One region of the Halanaerobium sp. DL-01 genome, then DNA from elsewhere that is predicted to be linked to it. Evidence: riboswitches for the same ligand, from Rfam matches in the RefSeq annotation. Region 1 holds a riboswitch; the other holds the start of a gene.
What was found. A riboswitch is a leader RNA that binds a small molecule or an ion and turns the genes downstream of it on or off. The one in region 1 is predicted to bind lysine.
Positions count from the first base shown of each region.

Region 2: linked by a shared signal. The riboswitch ahead of DER71_RS04475 (ABC transporter substrate-binding protein) and the one ahead of DER71_RS00205 (ABC transporter substrate-binding protein) in region 1 are both predicted to bind lysine.

Region 1 covers NZ_QPJN01000001.1:43,099-46,484, reverse strand. The annotation lists gene DER71_RS00210 (patatin-like phospholipase family protein) at 1-708, opposite strand, end outside; lysine riboswitch at 1,229-1,420, shown strand; gene DER71_RS00205 (ABC transporter substrate-binding protein) at 1,657-3,288, shown strand; gene DER71_RS00200 (ABC transporter permease) at 3,295-3,386, shown strand, end outside.
Region 2 covers NZ_QPJN01000008.1:62,047-65,432, reverse strand. The annotation lists gene DER71_RS04475 (ABC transporter substrate-binding protein) at 1-1,334, opposite strand, end outside; lysine riboswitch at 1,506-1,686, opposite strand; gene msrB (peptide-methionine (R)-S-oxide reductase MsrB) at 1,972-3,174, opposite strand; gene nhaC (Na+/H+ antiporter NhaC) at 3,367-3,386, shown strand, end outside.

The DNA.
Region 1 (3,386 bases):
AAAATCAGTTTTGTCCAGATTAAAAGCCGAAAGATTACCCAGCTCAGGCTGAATAAATAAATCTGCATTAAAATCATAATTGACAGTAAAGTTAAGCTGCATTATATCAAAAGTGTTTAACAAAACATCAAAAATATTATTTACAGGTGTATTAATATCTTTAATACTTACATCCACACCGATAACAATATCTGCTCCCATGTCATAACATGTTTTTACTGGAACTGGATCTATTATACCGCCATCAACAAGCTGTCTACCTTGATATTTATAAGGAATATAAACTCCAGGTATCGCAGTGCTGGCCCGAATAGCCTTAGCTGTAGAACCACTATTTAACACAATATGTTCACCCCGTTCAATATCACAGGCCACTGCAGAAAAAGGTATATTAAGTTCACTTATATCTTTCTTTTTGCTCAATATTTCCAAAAAAAACAGCAATTTCTCACCTTTAAGCAGACCTTTTTTGGGAAAAGTTAAATCAGAAAGATGTTCCCAGTCAATCTCTTCTGCAAGTCCTTTAATATATCTAAGCGAAACTCCAGCTGCATAAAGACCCCCAATTAAACTTCCCATACTGCATCCACTAATAAAATCGATTTTGATATTTTCCCTTTCCATAACCTCTAAAAAACCTATATGTGCCAGACCTCTTGCACCACCAGAGCCAAGAGCAAGACCAAGTTTGCAGTTTTTATCATTCATAACACCTTCACCTCTATTTAATCCATTAAATTTATTATATATGTTCAAAGAGTTTAGAGCAAGATTTAATAAAATTAGGAGTTTCCCCAAAATTTATTTTCAAGCTGCAAAAAGGGGGCTTTAGTCATCAACGAAATTTTTAGATTTATCTAAAACTCAATTCGGGTGTGAAATAGGGCACACTAATCAATGAGTCCTCCTGACTCATGATTAGCTCACTCCATCCTGCAGTTCAACCCTATTTCTTCCTTCATTTCGTTAAGATTCATTGACTAAAAATTTCAATATTCCTGTATCTCCCCTTTTTGCAGCAGTATATAAAAAATGGGGAAAGTCCAGTTAATAAAATAGAGTTTCTCCAAAATTATTTTTAAAGCTGAAAAATGGGGAAAGCATTTTTATTAAAAAATGTTTTCTAAAAAAAATTTTATTTTTCCTTGACAAAAATTATTATGTCAGTTATACTTTTATACAAATAAAATACTGTTAAACTTAATAGAAAAATGCCTCATCCAATTCTGGGTGAGGTAGAGGCGCAGAACTGATCAGTAACTCTAAAGATTTAAGAACCTAATTGCTTTAGAGTGAAAGGCTGTTTTGCCGAAGCACAGTTTTTTCGGTTCAAAAAACTGCTGCTGGGTCTGTATATAATATATGCAGGACTGTCATTATAAGTTCTAATCCGGGCTTATAATGTTGCGCTATCTCACATAAAACGGATATTGGAAGAGGTGATTTTTTCTGGTTAATATATTAACCCGGCTAAATCGCCGGGTATTTTTTATTTCTTGAATATTTTTGATAGTGCATTTACAACTAATTTTGGGGGGAGTAAAAATGAACAAGCTTAAACAGATTCGCTGAATATGAAGCCGAGAGTAGATAGTAATTAGAAATCAATTCACACTCACATTAAAAAACCATCAAAAATCTGAAAGGAGTTTTACAATGCACAGAATAAACAGAGCTAATAATTCGATTTTTATTATTTCAATAATAATAATGGTTATGTTCAGTTTCTCAATCTCAGTCCTGGCAGAAGAAAGTGGAAAATATGGAGGAACTTTAAATTATCCTCTTCCTTATCAGCAGAGTATAACGACTCTTGAACCAGGTCAATCAGGTGATGTAACACAGGCGATTATAACAAAAGCTATTTTCTCCAATCTTGTTCGCTATAACGAATCTTCGGGGAAAATAGAACCAGATCTAGCAAAATCATGGGAAATAAGTGAAAATGGATTAGTTTATACATTTTATTTAAGAGAAGGTGTAACTTTTCACAATGGTGAAGCTTTTACAGCCGAGGATGTTCAGTTTACATTTGAAAGAATTCTGGATCCAAAGCAGGCTTCAATCGCTGTGCCTACAGTGCAGGGTATTGCTGGAGCAAAAGAGTATGCAGAAGGGAAAACTGAACACCTATCTGGATTAAAAATTATTGATGATTATACACTCAAAATAACACTTTCTGAACTGGATGTTGGATTTTTAAATTCTATGGCAGATGAACTGGCAGCAATTATGCCAAAAGATTATACTGAAAAGGTTGGAAATGATTTCGGCATGAATCCAGTTGGAACAGGTCCTTTCCAGTTTGTAGAAATGAACCAGGACGAAAATGTAATAGTAGAAGCATTTGAAGATTATTATAATGGCCGTCCATATCTTGATCAGATAAAATTTTTAGTTATGCCTGAAGCATCTACACGCACTGCTTCTTTTAGATCTGGACAGCTGGATGTTGATCTTGTTTCTCCAGCTCAATATAAAGTTTTCAAAAATGATCCTCAGTATGAAGACCAGCTTATTGAAGTTGCTGAAGTATGGATAAGAAATGTGATGTTTAATATGGATAAAGAAAAATTTAAAGATAAAAGAGTTAGACAGGCATTTAACTATGCCATTGACAAACAGCTTATAGTGGATAGGTTATTAAATGGAAAAGCATTTGCTGCAACAGGATGGCTGCCGCCGAGTAGTATAGCTTACAATCCAGAATTAGAAGCATATGAATTCAATCCAGAAAAAGCAAGAAGTTTAATGGAAGAAGCAGGATATACACCGGAAAATCCACTGAAAATTCATATTATAGGCACCACAAATCCTTCCTGGGGTATACCAATTATTGAAGCTGCAAGACCTTATTTAGAGGATGTTGGTTTTAAAATCACTTCTGAAGTAGTAGATGGTGCTACCTGGGCTACCAGAGCAAGACAGGGAGATTTTGAGGCCTTTATTTTCTCGCTGGGAGGGCATTCTTCTCCAGTAAAACAGCTTGCAACAACATTTTGGTCAGAAATACCCAGAAATGCAGGGAATTATGGAAATTACCACAACAAAGAATTTGATAAATATATTGAAAAAGCAATGAATACTGTCGATTTAGAACAGCGTATAGAATATGTACAGATGGCAGAAAAAGTTCTGGTAGAAGATCCTGGAGTCTGGTTTTTTAACTACAACAAGGCTGTAATGATTCATAAGCCCTGGGTTCATGGCATTACAGGAAATGCTTTAGAAATGACGTATCAGCCATTTCATAAAATCTGGATTGATGATTCCAGTCCGCGCAAATAGCAGGAGGTGAATTTCGAGAGTGGGGAGATAATCTTTCTGCTCTCGAAAATAACAATGTTAATATATGTAATAAGACGAATTGCACAATCTGCAGCAGC
Region 2 (3,386 bases), on a different contig from region 1:
TCAAGCTCTTTACTGCTGTATGCTACCCTCTGAGTAAGTGAACCTTCACTGTGTCCAAAAGGATGAATAAAGTTATGTGGATCAGGATAATCAGAACCCCATCCGCTCAGCATAAGTTCAAGCTGCTGATTTCTGAACAATTCATAAAAAGCAGCCGCATTTAACTGTCTAACTTCTGCATTAATTCCTACTGCAGACAGATCATTTTGAACACTACTTATTACCTGCTTCCACATTGTTGAAGAAATACCGGTCAATTCAATATCAAACCCATCCGGATATCCGGCTTCAGCCAGCAGCTGTTTTGCTTTTTCCGGATTATATTCATATACCCCCATATCTTCCTGATAACCAAGCAGTGGTTTTACTATAGCCCCTTCTAATTTATTACCTGCACCTCTAACAAGGTGTTCAATCATTGCATTATAGTCAATAGCATGTTTTATAGCCTGACGTACTTTGAGATTATTTAGAGGTTCTTTGCTTACATTCATCCCCAGATAATAGGCTCTTAAATCAACACCTTTTATAACATTTAAATCTTCATTAGCCTCAAGATCAGCAAGCTGGTCTGGTGTGAGTTTATACGCCATATCTATATCTCCATTTTCCAGCATCATTTTCTGTGTAACACTTTCAGAAACGTTTTTTATTATAACCTGACGGAAATTAGGCTTTTCACCCCAGTAATTTTCATTTCTCTCCAGCACAATGGAATCTCCCCTGTTCCAGGTGACAAGTTTGTATGGTCCTGAAGCAGCCTCTCCGGACTGACCGTTTAACCATCCTTCCCCCCAGTCACCATCTTCTTCATGTGCCATGACAACTTCTGGATCTACTATTCCTGCACATGTATTACTCAGAACACTTGCAAAATATGAGGCAGGAAATTTCAGCCCTATTTCCAGTGTATACTCATCAACAACAGTTATGCTCTCAGGGGACATAACTTCATTTAACATCCAGGAAGGGCCCTTACCCATTTCCATAGATCTCTGCAGAGAAAACTGAACGGCTTCTGCATTAATTGGGTTTCCACTTGCAAACTCTGCATCTTCTCTGAGTTTAATAGTCCACTTTAATCCATCTTCAGAAATCTGATATGATTCTGCCAGATGTGGAACAACCTCTCCTTCATCAATTACAAAAAGATTATCATACACATTTTGTATTGTATTACAGGAAGTAAACTCATAGGCAACCGCAGGATCTAAAGAAGCAGCATCAAAATTATCAGCAACTACAAGAACATCATCAGGTATAGCTGCAGCACCAGCAAAAGCCGTATTAAAAACAAAAACGGACAAGACCATAAAAATTAATATTTTTTTCATTTATTTTCAATCCTCCTATTTACTATTCTACTACACACTCCATCTGAAGAAAAAGGATACCCACCTCCTTCAATAAATTAAAATTATTTCCAGCAGAAACTGCAGGTAATAAAAAACCCGGTGGATTACCACCGAGTTTGATTTTTCCAGTAGAAATCACCTGCATTTTTTAAGAGAGGTAGCACATCACCAACTGAGTAAATATGGTGACAGTACTGCATATCTTATATACAATCCCAGCACTCTGTTCCGGACAAAACAGAAAGCTTCGGCAGATCCACCTTTCATTTTAGACCACTGTCCTGTGTTATGCCCAAAATTACTAATCAGTCTCTGCACCTCTACCCCATCTTACTAAGATGAGGCAACCTCTTATATTCTCTTTTAGTTAATTAAATTATAACTGAGATAATTTTTTTTGTCAAGTTGACTTACACAAAGGCAGAAATGGTGAATTGCAACATGTAATGCACCTTTTTTCTTCAATCTGCTCTAATTTTTGAATTAAATCGTAAACTCTGTTACAATATTTATAATATTCTTTATCTTGACATCACTGCCAAGAATACTGTCTGAACGGTATTCTCTTTATTTTTAAAAAATCATTTGCGGAATTTCTGTATTTATTTAAATATAATTATTCAAAAAGAGATTCGAACTCCTGATAACCTTCTTCAGCCAGGTCTTCTGCTGGAATAAATCTTAGAGCTGCTGAATTAATACAGTAGCGTAAACCTGTTGGCTCAGGGCCATCCGAAAATACGTGACCTAAATGAGAATCTGCACCTTTACTTCTGACCTCAATTCTGGTCATCCAGAGTGAATTATCTTCAACTTCAACAATATTTTCCTCGACCAGCGGCTTAGTAAAGCTCGGCCAGCCGGATCCGGATTCAAATTTATATGTTGAAGAAAAAAGAGGTTCTCCTGAAACAACATCTACATAAATACCAGGCTTTTTATTATCCCAGTATTTATTATTGAATGCAGGTTCTGTAGCATTAAGCTGAGTTACCTTATACTGCAGGTCTGTCAGCCTTGCTCTCAATTCCTGGTCACTTTCTTCTTCATTAATTACTACACTGTCAGCATCTTCAGTCTTACAGAAAGTCACACATTCTGCCGAGTCAATATTATTTTTTTCTAATAGCCTTTCCTGCAGCTCGGTAGTCAAACCAAGCTCACCTATATTTTTAATAATATTATCCCGCTCTCCATTACCGGTAATATAGCCGCTCACTTTTGTTACCGCTGGAGAATTTATAAACTCCTGTATTGTCATCTGATTTAAATAGTGTTCTCTAACAGCTACCTGCTGCTGAAGTCTAAATTTTTGGTGGTAGTCTTCAGCCAAATAGAATCTATCAAGCTTTTTAATTTCAGTTTTGATTTCTCTACCGCTTTCAGCTTCCAGCCTCTCTTTCAATGCCAGAGCCTGCTCATGCTGTTCTGAATTATTATAAAGGATCAGAGAAGCATACTGTCTGGAATAAGCCTGACTGTAAGGATCATGGCTGGCAAAGAATATCTCCAGCAATTCTTGATAAGTGATCACATTGGGATCAAAATCAATTTCTATTGTTTCAGTGTGGTCACCAATCATCTTATAAGTTGGATTTTCAGTAGTACCACCTGCATAGCCAACCCTTGTTCTAACTACACCTTCTAAGGCACCAAAAGAAGCATCAGGTCCCCAGAAGCAGCCCAAAGCAAAATCTGCAGTTTCTGTCTCTACTTTATTCATTTTCTGATCATAGGGAATTTCAGTCTGGGCCAGCACACTCGACGTCATGCTGAAAACACTCAATAAAACAACCGCCAAAACTATTAAATAATCCATCTAATCTACCTCCTGTATATAAAATAATATAATATCCTATCTTGCTACTTATATAATAGTATTAATTACTGTTAAATAATAGTAAGTAGATTACTCAGGATTAAATTTGATTTTAGCTTAAAAAATAGATATGATTAAAACAATGTTCATAATTTAACTAAAATAAATACATAATAAGGAAGTTGATTAAATATGACTAAAGAAAAAAATAA